Regions from separate parts of the Achromobacter sp. F4_2707 genome, predicted to be linked through region 1. Evidence: predicted binding sites of a transcription regulator. Region 1 holds the regulator's gene; each other region holds the start of a gene.
The links. Region 1 encodes NrdR, which represses ribonucleotide reductase genes. Its sites were predicted from a motif close to CACNANATNTNGTG; they were not measured.
Positions count from the first base shown of each region.

Region 2: a site for NrdR is predicted at 2,987-3,000, ahead of VRY85_RS05170 (ribonucleoside triphosphate reductase). Genes of this name have one in related genera too.
Region 3: a site for NrdR is predicted at 2,163-2,176, ahead of nrdA (class 1a ribonucleoside-diphosphate reductase subunit alpha). Genes of this name have one in related genera too.

Region 1 covers NZ_JAZDRJ010000011.1:51,918-56,534, forward strand. Annotated here, with positions in the region: tRNA gene VRY85_RS11610 (tRNA-Ser) at 212-302, opposite strand; gene VRY85_RS11615 (riboflavin synthase) at 413-1,033, opposite strand; gene ribD (bifunctional diaminohydroxyphosphoribosylaminopyrimidine deaminase/5-amino-6-(5-phosphoribosylamino)uracil reductase RibD) at 1,045-2,196, opposite strand; gene nrdR (transcriptional regulator NrdR) at 2,193-2,657, opposite strand; gene glyA (serine hydroxymethyltransferase) at 2,682-3,926, opposite strand; gene VRY85_RS11635 (YbhB/YbcL family Raf kinase inhibitor-like protein) at 4,104-4,617, opposite strand, start outside.
Region 2 covers NZ_JAZDRJ010000004.1:40,397-45,013, forward strand. Annotated here, with positions in the region: gene VRY85_RS05155 (formate dehydrogenase subunit gamma) at 1-480, opposite strand, end outside; gene VRY85_RS05160 (FAD-binding oxidoreductase) at 596-2,005, opposite strand; gene VRY85_RS05165 (FadR/GntR family transcriptional regulator) at 2,002-2,775, opposite strand; gene VRY85_RS05170 (ribonucleoside triphosphate reductase) at 3,048-4,617, shown strand, end outside.
Region 3 covers NZ_JAZDRJ010000013.1:12,171-16,787, reverse strand. Annotated here, with positions in the region: gene nrdA (class 1a ribonucleoside-diphosphate reductase subunit alpha) at 1-2,006, opposite strand, end outside; gene VRY85_RS12830 (methionine ABC transporter ATP-binding protein) at 2,446-3,288, shown strand; gene VRY85_RS12825 (methionine ABC transporter permease) at 3,293-3,955, shown strand; gene VRY85_RS12820 (MetQ/NlpA family ABC transporter substrate-binding protein) at 4,005-4,617, shown strand, end outside.

The DNA.
Region 1 (4,617 bases):
GATGTGACCAGCGTACTGCCTATCTGATTGCCAAGCCACTCCGACATGTGTCTATTTGTATAGCACCAGAGCGACATCCCTATGGCGGCCTAGCCCGCCCTCTCAACTGCACGGGACAGCCACTCGCTCACAGACAGAGTTCAAGCAAAAAACCCCGTAGGCTATTGCTCTACGGGGTTTCTGGTGTCTTTTGAACTGCTTTAAAAATTCTTGGCGGACAGAGGGGGATTCGAACCCCCGATACGCTATTAACGTATACACGCTTTCCAGGCGTGCGCCTTCAACCACTCGGCCACCTGTCCTACAATCGCGATAAGCTCCATGCGTGAAGCCAGCGAAGTCCACTATTATATCACGAAGAAAACTTTGTTCAAATCTCGCTCTAAATGGCGAGTGTGCGTCGAGCACGTAATCAAATCGCTCGCGCGCCCAGCAAGCGCTCACAGTAGCGGGCAATCATATCAATTTCAATATTTACCGCTGCACCGGCCTGCAGGGATTTCAAGGTGGTGACCTGCACGGTGTGGGGGATTAGGTTGATACCAATCTCACACCCTTCGGGCTGATCTTCCACCGAATTCACCGTCAGGCTTACACCGTTGACGGTGACAGAGCCCTTGTACGCCATGTAGCGCCCCAGCTCGGGTGATACCAGAATACGTAACGCCCACGATTCGCCGACAGGCTCAAACGCAGTGACTTTACCCGTGCCATCCACATGGCCGGAAACAATATGCCCATCCAGGGTGTCGCCCAAGCGCATGGCGTGTTCCAGGTTGACTTCCCCTACACTGCCCAGCCCCACTGTGCGGTTCAGGCTTTCGCGAGATACATCGACATCGAAACCGTCTTCTCGCAAGGCGACGACCGTCATACAAGCCCCTTGAATGGCGATGGAATCACCCAGCTTAGTATCTTCACGCAGAAAGCCTGGCGCATGAATGGACAGTTTCACACCGGCATTTTCGTTGCCTTGCTCAAGTGGTGTAACCGCAGTGATGCGCCCCACTGCGGAGACAATACCTGTAAACATGATTTTTCCTATCAAAGATGACGCTGCGTAATGCGATCAAGCGCTTGGGTGAGTGCTGCCCAGTGGCCGGGATGACGCAGGCGCAAACGCATGTCTGTGCCCACCACCGTGGCCTCGACAAACTCGAAACGTTCGGCGGCATCCAGGGCCGGCACCGCTGGCATGTCGGCCATGCCCCGGCCTTGACCCAGCAACAGTGGCGCCATGTAGACCAGCAGCTCATCCACGCTGCCTGTTTCTAGTAAGGCTCCGGATAAGCGTGCGCCTGCTTCTACATGGACTTCGTTGACTTGGTGCGCAGCCAGCCAGCGCATAATCGAGGGGAGATCCACCCCCGCCGATGTGCTGGGCATGACAACGACTTCAATATTGCGTTGCGCCAAGCGCTCTGCCTTGGCGGGGTCGTTGCGGCATACAAACAGCCAGATTTTCTCGCCATCGAACAGCTGGGCGTTTTCATCGATTTCAAAACGGGCATCAATCACCGCCCGTATCGGCTGGCGTGGTGTATCGACTTCGCGCACATTCAAGCGCGGGTTGTCGCTGCGCACGGTGCCGATGCCGGTTAGCACCACACAGCTGCGCGCCCGCCACTGATGACCGTCCGCTCGCGCCAAAGGGCCGGTAATCCATTGGGATTCCCCGCCGGGCAGAGCAGTGTGCCCATCGAGAGAAATACCGGATTTCACCCATACCCAGGGCAGGCCCCGAACCATGCGCGAGACAAAACCGACATTCAGCGCCAGGGCCTCCTGCGCGCAAACACCGAGAGTAACGGCAATGCCGGCCTCGCGCAGCCGCGCCAGGCCCTGCCCCCCAACCAGGGGGTTAGGATCGCACATGGCGATAACCACCCGGCCCACCTTGGCGCTGATCAACGCATCAACGCACGGCGGCGTACGCCCGTGATGATTGCAGGGCTCCAGTGTTACGTACACGGTCGCGCCCTGGGTGTCGTGCCCTTTGGCAGCGGCATCCCTCAGAGCGACAACCTCAGCGTGCGGCCCACCCGCTTGTTGTGTGGCACCCTGGCCGAGAATGACCTCGTCGCGCACAATGACGCAACCTACTCGCGGGTTGGGGGCAGTGATGTAGAGAGAGGTTTCGGCCAACGCAAGGGCGTGCCGCATCCAACGTGCGTCAGCGGCTGCTTGAGGCGTCATTGCGAGCCTCCGGGCGATTGGAATTCAGAAATGGCTTTGACGAATTCCCCAACATCCTCGAAGCTGCGGTACACCGATGCAAAGCGCACATAAGCGACTTCGTCGAGTTCGCGTAACTCGGCCATGACCAAGTCGCCGATAAACCGCGAAGTGACTTCTTTCTGCCCGCTATGCAACAGTTGATCGCAAATGCGTTCGACGGCGGAATCCATTTGGTCTGTACTGACCGGACGTTTGCGCAGTGCCAGCTTGAAACTGGCCTGCAGCTTGGCAATATCGAACTCAACCCGCGTGCCGTTACGCTTCACCACTGCGGGCATGAGCAGCTCAGCCCGCTCGAAAGTGGTGAAGCGGCGTTCGCAGGCGGGGCAGCGACGCCGGCGCCGGATGACATCGCCCTCGTCCTGCACACGCGTGTCGATCACTTGGGTATCGGTGCGGTTGCAGTAAGGGCATTTCATGACGCGGGCCGCTGCCTGGAAGGATTAACGGTAAACGGGGAAACGTGCCGTCAACTCGTTGACCTTGGCGCGCACAGCGGCCAAGTGAGCTTCGTCGTACGGGTTGTCGAGCACATCGGCCAACAGATTGGCGGTGAGCTCGGCTTCGGCTTCCTTGAAACCACGGGTAGTCATGGCCGGAGAGCCCAGACGCACACCACTGGTGACGAAAGGCTTTTCAGGGTCGTTCGGAATCGCATTCTTGTTGACCGTGATATGCGCCTTGCCAAGGGCGATTTCGGCATCCTTCCCGGTAATACCTTTAGCGCGCAAATCTACCAGCATCACATGGCTTTCAGTGCGACCTGAAACAATGCGCAGGCCGCGCTTGACTAGGGTGTCGGCCAATACTTGCGCATTCTTGATGACCTGTGCGGCGTAATCCTTAAAGCTGGGATCCAGCGCTTCCTTGAAGGCGACAGCCTTGGCAGCGATGACATGCATCAGCGGGCCGCCCTGAATGCCGGGGAAGATGGCCGAGTTGACGATTTTTTCGTGTTCGGCCTTCATCATGATAACGCCGCCACGCGGGCCACGCAGCGATTTGTGCGTGGTGGAAGTGACGAAGTCGGCGTGCGGAACCGGGTTGGGGTATTGGCCGCCAGCGACGAGGCCTGCATAGTGGGCGATATCCACCATGAACAAGGCGCCGTTTTCGCGAGCGATACGGCCCATGCGCTCAAAGTCGATACGCAGGGCGTAAGCGGAAGCTCCGCCGACAATCAGCTTGGGTTTGTGTTCGCGAGCCAGGCGCTCAAGCGCGTCGTAATCGAGCTCTTCTTTTTCGTTCAGGCCATAGGAAACAAAGTTGTACAGCTTCCCGGAGGCGTTAACCGGCGAACCATGTGTCAGGTGGCCCCCTTCGGCCAGGTTCATACCCAGCACGGTGTCACCGGGCTTGAGTACCGCCATGTACACACCCTGGTTGGCTTGCGAACCCGAGTTAGGCTGCACGTTGGCGGCTTCAGCGCCGAAGATTTCCTTTAGGCGGTCAATCGCCAGCTGTTCAACGATATCCACATATTCGCAGCCGCCGTAATAGCGCTTGCCCGGATACCCTTCCGCATACTTGTTGGTGAGCTGAGTTCCCTGCGCCTGCATCACGGCGGGGCTGGTGTAGTTCTCAGAGGCAATCAACTCGATGTGTTGCTCTTGGCGCTCGTTCTCTTTCTGAACGGCTGCCCAGACTTCTGCATCGACCTTATCGAGGGTATTGGAGCGGTCAAACATGGGGCGATCCTTGCTTTACAAGAAATGAATCCAATATTCTAGCCTGTTCCCCTGCGTGAGGCGCTTAAAACCCCTTTTATGAAACGCAACCACAGGCAGAAACGAAAATGGCAGGGCGCCACCATACGGAAAGCCGCCCTGCCCTAACCAAACGGGTGAGTTACACCCGCTTCGGTGTTACTTAGATATGAGACGCGGGTTCAGCGTATAGATCCCGGTTATCGAAGCCTGCGCGAGAATATGCCCTTGCATGGCATTGAGCACGTCGTTAGCGTTGAAGCGCCCTTCTACCGGAAGTTCTTGTACATCCAACGCATAGACGGTGAACACATAGCGATGCGGGATGGAGTCATTCCAGGGTGGGCAGGGGCCGTCATAACCGAAATAGTCGCCATTCATATCGCGATCGTTCGCGAACCAGCCGGTGTAATCGTTGAGACCCTGGCGGGTGCCGTCAAGAGCCAGCGGGCCCGCTTTGCCTCGCGGCGTGATGCCATCGGAATAAGCGCCTTCTGCGATCTGCGTGGTGTGCGCCGGAATATCGATCAGCACCCAGTGATAGAAATCCACCCGAGGCAAGGTATCGGGAATTTCGCGGCCTTCCTGGTTGACGTCATCCGGTTTACTGGGGACATCTGGATCGTGGCAGATGACCACGAACGATTTGGTAGCAGCCGGTGCATCTGACCAC
Region 2 (4,617 bases), on a different contig from region 1:
ATCCCGCGAGCTACAGGCCGCACCGCCCCTTGCTTGCTGAACCAGATGTTCAAGCTTTTCAGGGGTGACACGCGCATGGGGTTCGCCATCCAGCTCGACAGCGGGAGATTGGGCGCACAGGCCCAGGCAGTAGACGGGTTCTAGCGTGATAGCGGCGTCGCTGCTTGTTTCGTGGAAATCACAGCCCAACAGCTGACGGGCGTGCTCGGCCAGCGCTTCGCCGCCTTTGGCTTGACAGGATTCCGCACGACAGATGCGCAAGGTGTGGGGGCTTGCGGGCTGCGTGCGGAAATCCGGGTAGAAGGTCAGCACACCGTGCACTTCAGCCCGGGAAATATTGAAACCCTGAGCGATTCCCCCCACCAAATCGGCGGGGATATACCCCAGGGCATCTTGCAATTCATGCAGTGCGGGCAGCAGCCCTCCCGGTTGAGCGGCATGCCGGGCGATGATCCCCAGCAGTGGCGCAGGCATGGACATGGTGCAAAACCTCCTGGGGGATTTTCAAACTTCGCCTGCCACTGAAGCGGTGCGCAGGCCGCCGGATTCAGTGTACCCCTTAGGAATGATTTGTCACATGCCGGCCTGCCTGCTGCTACAGCATCTTGCCGGGGTTCATGATCGAGTTAGGATCAAAAATCTGCTTAATCTGCAGCATCAGCCTGACCTGCATGGGGTCTTTGTGATGATGGAAAGCATGGCGCTTGAGCTGACCGATTCCATGTTCAGCACTAATACTGCCGCCATAGTCAGCCACTTCCCCGAAAACGGCATCCGCCACTTTCCCTTCCCACTCCGCCGCCCAGGTTTTCTCGGCCCCCAGCGGGCGAGACACGTTGTAATGCAAGTTGCCATCGCCGAAATGGCCGAAGATAAACAGGCGGCAGTCGGGTGAAACCTTCCGCAAGCGGCGCTCAGCGGTTTCAATGAACTGAGGAATGCGCTCAATGGGCAGAGAAATGTCGTGCTTCAGATGGGGGCCATCCGCCCGCTGCGCTTCAGAAATCTCTTCGCGTAAGCGCCATAGCGTTTCCAGTTGGGACAGCGAGGCCGACACTGCCGCATCCTGGCACAAACCGTCCTCAAGCGCCTGGCCGATGACCTCTTCCAGTAAGGCCTGCAGGCCCTCCTCATTTGCCGTATCCGCCAGCTCGATCAGCACATAACCCGCGTACCGCTGCTCAAACGGCTGGTGCATGCCGTCTACGTGAGTCAGAACGAGGTCCAGGCATTCGTCAGTAAAGTACTCGAAGGCCTGGAGCCGGGCTCCGCACGCACCATACACCGAACGGAGGAGTTCCAACGCCTGTTGAGCCGACTCCACGGCCGCCAGCACAACGGAACGGACTTGGTTCAGGGGGTGAAGCTTGAGCGCCACCCCGGTAATCACGCCTAAGGTGCCTTCCGAGCCAATAAAAAGTTGCTTGAGGTCGTAGCCGGTATTGTCCTTATGCAGCGTTTGCAGGCCGTTGAAAATTTCGCCGTTGGGTAGCACCGCCTCTATCCCCAGCACCATTTCCCTCGCCATGCCGTAGCGCACCACATTCACGCCGCCAGCGTTGGTGGCCAGGTTACCGCCGATCTGCGAGGAATCTTCTGCCGCCAAACTCAGCGGGAGCAAACGCCCTTGTTCTTCGGCCGCCCGGCGCAAATTGCCTAATATGCAACCCGCATCCGCCACTAGCGTATTGGAAATGGTGTCGATGGCGCGAATCTGGTTCATGCGATCCAGCGACAACACGATGTTGGCGGGTGAGAGGTCCGGCGTGGCCCCACCGCACAAACCGGTGTTGCCGCCCCTGGGCACAACCGGGACACGATGCTCATTACACAGCCGCAAGCAATCAGCCACCTGATGGGTGTTGGTGGGCCGCACCACCGCCTGCGCGTTGCCTTTGTAGACCCCGCGCCAATCGGTCAGCCACGGTTCGATTTCAGCCGGATCGCTGATGACGACATCCTCGCCAAGCGTTTGCACCAGGGTCTTAAGAAATTCTTGATTCATTTACGGCCTGCGTTAAAGGAAGAAGGAGAAGAAGAGGTTGAAACCGACACATCAAGCCCAAGCCGTTCGCACGCACGCTGCAGATGTTCCTGGGCGCGTAAGCGGGCCTCCATGGGGTCGCGCGCACGAATCGCCCTAAATATGGCCTCATGTTCTTCGTGCACACTTTGGGTGCGCGCCAGTGCAGATTCATCAGTGGCGGGGCCTGCCATTTCCAGCTTCAGCGTATGTAGACGGGCCACTTGCACACTGTGGCGCCACTGGTCTGACAAATACGCCAGGAGCTGTGAATAGTGCGGATTATGGGTGGCTGCGGTCAAGCTGCGGTGAAAGGCGAAATCCCATTCCAGAGCGCTTTCAGGCACATGCAAAGACGCCCTGAGCTCAGCAAGAATATGCGCCATGTGACGCAGGTCTTCCTCGGTAGCGCGCTGCGCCGCCAACGCCGCCGCTTCCCCTTCCAAGCCCGCCCGCAACTCGTATATGTGCAGCAAGGCCTGGCGATCACCGGCCTGTGCGGTATTCATTTGGAAACCGTCCTGTAGAACGTTGCTCAACACCATGCAACCCACACCCTGGCGGCTACGTACCAGCCCCTGGGTGCGCAACCTTTCGGTCGCCTCGCGAATGACGGCCGCACTCACGCCAAACTCTTCGGCAAGCAAGCGGCCAGCCGGCAGTTTTTCGCCAACGGCGTATTGACCCTCCAGGATTCTATTGGTGAGAACGTCTGCCACATGATCGGTCAGACTGGTGCGTTGTTTCAGCATAGGAGCATATTATCAGGTTATCAGATAACCAGATAAGGTTTACGGCACCAAGCATCGTATGGCTGTTGCAAGCGTTACTCTGGCGCCGTCTTGGTTTCCTTATCTGTCGCGCCCTTTCTAAGCCCCCTGATTTGCGCCAAAACGCCCGTCGGCTCAGCCATTTTTAAGATAGATCAAGCATTTCCAAATCTGTTAGATGCAGCCCTTGAAGCACTACATGTAGTGATTTAAAGTCCACCAATCACTAAATACAGTATTCAAGAGGGTCAGCTATGGCAAGGATCGACGTACGGTCGTCAGTGGATGAATACCTGAATCGGGCGGACTGGCGCGTGAATGCCAATGCCAATCAGGGGTATTCGCTGGGCGGTTTAATTCTTAATTTGTCGGGCAAGGTGATCGCCAATTACTGGCTAGACCACGTCTACCCACCAGATATTGGCGAGGCCCATCGCGAAGGCGATTTGCACATTCATGATCTGGACATGCTGTCCGGCTACTGCGCCGGCTGGTCATTGCGCACGCTCCTGCACGAGGGTTTGAACGGGGTGCCTGGCAAGGTTGAGTCAGGCCCGCCACGGCATATGTCCAGCGCGGTTGGGCAGATCGTGAACTTCCTGGGCACCATGCAAAACGAATGGGCGGGTGCCCAAGCCTTCAGCTCCTTTGATACCTATATGGCGCCCTTCGTACGCAAAGATGCGCTCAGTTACGAAGCGGTGCGCCAGTGCATGCAAGAACTCATCTACAACCTGAATGTGCCATCGCGCTGGGGCACACAAACCCCTTTTACCAACCTGACTTTCGACTGGGTTTGCCCAGAAGACTTACGCGAACAAGTACCAGTTATCGGCGGTGAGGAAATGCCCTTCACTTATGGCGACCTCCAGGCGGAAATGGACTTGATTAACCGCGCCTATATAGAAGTGATGATGGATGGCGATGCCAAAGGGCGGGTATTTACCTTCCCTATTCCCACGTACAACATCACGGAAGATTTCGACTGGCACAGCCCCAATACGCAACGCCTATTCGAAATGACGGCGCGCTACGGCCTGCCCTACTTCCAGAACTTCATCAATTCGGAACTCAAGCCGAACATGATCCGTTCCATGTGCTGCCGCCTGCAGCTTGATTTGCGCGAGCTGCTTAAGCGCGGCAACGGCCTGTTTGGCTCGGCTGAACAGACCGGCTCGCTGGGGGTGGTCACCGTTAACTGTGCGCGGCTGGGGTATTTATACGCTGGCGATGAAGCAGCACTGATGGCGCGCCTGGATGAGCTTCTGGAATTGGGGCGAGACAGCTTGGAAATCAAGCGCACAGTTATTCAGCAACTGATGGACGACGGCCTGTTTCCGTATACGCGGCGCTATCTGGGCACCTTGCGCAACCATTTTTCCACCCTGGGCGTGAATGGCATCAATGAAATGATCCGTAATTTCACGCGCGACGAACACGACATTACCACCCGTTGGGGCCATGAATTTGCATTGCGGCTGCTGGATCACGTACGTGCGCGAATGGTGGAATTCCAGCAAGAAACCGGCCACATGTACAACCTGGAAGCGACGCCTGCCGAAGGCACGACCTATCGTTTCGCCAAGGAAGACCGTAAGCGCTGGCCCGATATTTTTCAGGCGGGGACCCATGAAACGCCTTACTACACGAACTCATCGCAATTGCCGGTGGGCTTCACGGACGACCCCTTTGAAGCGCTAGAACGCCAAGATGCTCTGCAATGTAAATATACCGGCGGCACGGTGCTACATCTGTACATGACCGAATCGCTGTCCAGCGCCGACGCTTGCCGCACCTTGGTGCAGCGCGCATTGGGCAACTTCC
Region 3 (4,617 bases), on a different contig from region 1:
TCGTACTGACCTTTCAGGCGTTCAAACTCGGGCACGACTTGGCGCAGAATGCCGTCTTTGGATTGCTTGACCGAAACCAGGCCACGCGGCGGCTCAATACCGTTGGTGGCATTGGCGATCTGGCTGGAGGTTTCGGAAGGCATCAGGGCCGTGAGGGTGGAGTTACGCAGGCCATGCTTCTGGATATCGGCGCGCAGCGTTTCCCAATCCAATTGCAGAGGCTCATTGCAGAGGGTGTCCAGGTCTTTCTTATAGGTGTCGATAGGCAGGATGCCGGCCGCGTAGGTGGTTTCGTTGAACGCTTTGCAAGGCCCGTATTCCTGCGACAGTTGTACCGACGCCTTGAGCAGGTAGTACTGCATGGCCTCGAATGTGCGGTGGGTCAGGCCCAGCGCAGAGTCATCGGAATAACGCACACCATTTTTGGCCAAGTAGTAGGCGTAGTTAATAACGCCGACGCCCAGGGAGCGGCGCTTTTCTGTTGCGTTCAGAGCGGCCTTTACGGGGTAGTCCTGGTAATCGAGCAGGGCATCCAGTGCGCGCACGATGAGGTCGGTCAGGCCTTCGAGTTCATCGAGCGATTCCAGCTCGCCTAGGTTGATGGCCGACAGCGTGCACAGGGCGATTTCGCCTTCCGGGTCGTTGAGGTCGTTCAATGCCTTGGTCGGCAGGGCGATTTCCATGCACAGGTTCGACTGACGCACGGGCGCTTGCTTGGGGTCGAAGGGGCTGTGCGTATTGCAGTGGTCAACGTTCTGGATGTAAATGCGGCCGGTGCCGGCACGTTCCTGCATCATCAGGGAGAACAGTTCAACGGCGGGCAAGCTGCGCTTGCGAATGGCGGGGTCTTGCTCGTACTGTTCGTAAAGGCGTTCGAATTCGTCTTGATCAGCAAAGAAGGCATCGTACAGGCCGGGCACATCGTGCGGCGAGAACAGGGTGATGTTGCCGCCTTTGATCAGGCGCTGATACATCAGGCGGTTGATCTGCACGCCGTAATCCAGATGGCGGATACGGTTTTCTTCCACGCCCCGGTTGTTCTTCAAGACCAGCAGGCTTTCCACCTCAAGGTGCCATAGGGGGTAGAACAATGTGGCTGCGCCGCCCCGGACCCCACCCTGGGAGCACGATTTGACGGCGGCTTGGAACATCTTGAAGAAGGGGATGCAGCCCGTATGCTGAGCTTCGCCACCACGGATTTCACTACCCAGTGCGCGGATACGGCCGCCATTAATGCCGATGCCGGCGCGTTGCGAGACGTACCGCACGATGGCGCTGGTCGTAGCATTGATGCTGTCCAGGCTGTCGCCGCATTCGATCAGCACGCAGGAACTGAACTGGCGGGTGGGGGTGCGCACACCGGACATAATCGGCGTGGGCAGAGAGATCTTGAACTGCGATACCGCATCGTAGAAACGTTTGATGTAATCCAGTCGCGTGTCGGCTGGGTACTTGGAAAACAAGCACATGGCCACCAGCATGTACAGGAACTGCGGGCTTTCGTAGATTTCCTTGGTGACGCGGTTCTGGACCAGATATTTACCTTCCAGCTGCTTGACTGCCGCATACGAAAAGTTCATATCGCGCCAGTGGTCGATATGATCGTTCAGCTCATCGAATTCGGCGCGGCTGTAGTCGGCCAGCAGGTGAGCGTCGTACTTTTCCATTTCAGTCAGCCGCTGCACGTGGTCGTACAGATGAGGCGGCTCAAACTGACCATAGGCGATCTTGCGCAGATGGAAAATAGCTAGACGGGCGGCCAGGTATTGATAGTCGGGAGTGTCTTCCGAGATGAGGTCGGCAGCCGATTTAATAATGGTTTCGTGGATGTCGCTGGTGCGGATTCCATCGTAGAACTGGATGTGCGAACGCAGCTCGACTTGAGACACCGAAACGTTGTCCAGATCTTTGGCTGCCCATTCGACGACGCGGTGGATTTTGTCCAGATCAATGGGTTCTGTTCGGCCGTCACGTTTGGTGACGTTCAATGTCTTTGGCTGGTTCATTTGGTTTAAAACCTCAATTCTGTCTTTGGAGGCGCCCGTCAACGCTGATGATGACAGGCGTGGGGATGTTTTGTGGAGGCTGTTAAAGCCGCTGCGATCGCTGGTTTGGAGGGCTTAATGCACCCGCGTCGTCTGTTTTTGAAGCCACAGTTTATAAACTATATGTAGTGTGCGCAATATGCTGCCTTACTACATCTAGTGATAAATTACTTTAACAAACATCGTGTACCAACTTGAATAATTTGCGTTTCAAGGGCTTAGAGAGGGCCAAGCCTCTGGCGTCGCTGAGTGGGAAGAGGGTGGGGTGAGCAAAAGCTCCGGCATAAGCTTATAAGTAAATAATGGTAGGACAATGCATTCGGCGCCAGCGGCGGCGCGTTATAATTTAATGTTTGTTACCACCGCGCCTTTAGACCGTTCGGTAGTCAACCGATCTCACATGCATTCACTAAATCAATCCGATGCGCCTCCCCTGATACGTTTGATGGAGGTCAGCAAGACGTTTGTTCTTCCGGACGGCGGCACATTCAATGCCGTACGCCCCGTGACGCTGGATATCGCTCAAGGACAGATTTTCGGGCTGATCGGCCGCAGCGGCGCGGGCAAGTCTACCTTATTGCGACTGATCAACCTGCTGGAGCGGCCCGATACCGGGAAAGTGCTTCTGAATGGTGAAGATCTCACCCAGCTTTCAAAGAAGCAATTGCGTGTTGCCCGACAAAATCTGGGCATGATTTTTCAGCAGTTCAATTTGCTGCAAAACGCCACAGTGTACGAAAACGTGGCGTTCCCGCTCACCTTGCATGGCCGTTTTAGCAAGAAAGCATTGAAGGAACGGGTGCATGAGTGCTTGGCGCTGGTGGGGTTGAGCGACAAACTACAGCATTACCCCGCGCAGTTGTCGGGCGGGCAGAAGCAGCGTGTGGCGATTGCCCGTGCGCTGGCGCCGCGCCCGCAGGTGCTGCTGTGCGATGAGCCCACTTCTGCGCTGGATGCCGACACCACGCGCACCGTGCTGGATACCTTGCGCGACATTAACGAGAAGCTCGGCGTCACCATTGTGATCGTGACCCATGAGCTGCCGGTCGTGCAGGCCCTTTGCACACGCGTGGCCGTTTTGGAAAACGGCGAGTTGGTGGAACAGTTTGATACCGACGACCATTCGATTCAGCGCATCAGCGTGCTGGGGCGCGAATTGGAGCGTGAGCGCCAAAAGGCCGTTATTTTGAGTCAGCACGCCGCCCGTATCGGTGAACCTGCCAAGTCTTTCAGCGAAGCCTAATCCCATGAGTGAAAACATCATCGCCATTTTGCCCGAGCTTTGGGTGTCCATCGCTCAGACCTTTCTCATGCTGGGTATCGGCGTGGCTTGCGCCATCGTCCTGGGCGGCCCACTGGGTGTATTGCTGTTCCAGATGGGGCCGAACCAGACATTGGAAAATCGCAGCGCCTACCTGATTGTCAGTTGGGTCGTTAATACGGTGCGTTCTTTCCCCTTCATCATTTTGCTGGTGGTGCTGACCCCTGTCACCGCAGCGTTGGTGGGCACATCTATCGGGCCGCTGGCGGCGTCCGTGCCGCTTTCTGTGGCGGCGGTGCCGTACTTCGCGCGTTTGGTTGAGCAAAGCTTGCGTGAAGTGCCGCGTGGCGTGATTGAAGCCGCCGAAGCCATGGGGGCCTCGCAACTGCAGATTGTGCGCCGCGTACTGGTGCGTGAAGCGCGCGCCGGGCTGGTGCTGGCGCTCACCGTTCTGGCCGTAAGCTTTCTTTCTTATTCAGCCGTTGCCGGTGTGGTGGGCGGCGGCGGAATTGGCGACTTGGCCATTCGCTATGGCTATTACCGCTTCCAGACAGACGTCATGCTGCTGACCGTGGCGTTGCTGATTGTGCTGGTGCAGATCATTCAGTTTGGCGGCAACGCGATTGCCCACCGGCTCGACAAACGCTGATCCGCTTGCTTGTTTTTATTATCGTTCTTGACACTCCAGGAGTCGTTCCATGTTGAATCTTCGTCGCCGTACCGTCCTGGCAGCATTCGCTGCCGCCGTGGCACTGGGCACTACCGCCGTACAAGCAGCAGATCCCAACAAAACCAGCTTGGTCTTCGGGGCCACCGCTGGCTATAACTACGACGTTCTCAAGCTGGCCATCGTGCCCCAGCTCGAAGAGCAAGGCTATAAAGTCAAACTGGTTGAGTTCAACGACTACGTGCAGCCCAACCTGGCGTTGGCACAAGGTTCGCTGGATGCCAACCTGTTTCAGCACATTGCTTATCTGAACCGCTTCAAGACCGATAAGAAGCTGGACCTCATCGACCTGGCGCAAAGCACCACCGCGCCCATGGGCATTTATTCCAAGTCACGCAAGAGCCTGGAAGAAACGCAGGAAGGCGACCGCTACACGCTGCCTAACGACCCGAGCAATCTGGCTCGTGCCCTGCAGCTGCTGCAAGTCCACGGCATGGTGAAAGTCAAGCAGGATATCGACCCGCTGCGCGTTGCTGAACGCGATGTCACGGAGAATCCCAAGAAAATCAAGCTGCAGCCTGTTGAAGCTGCGCAATTGCCGCGTACTGTCGGTGATTCCGAGTTTTCCATCGTGCCCGGCAACT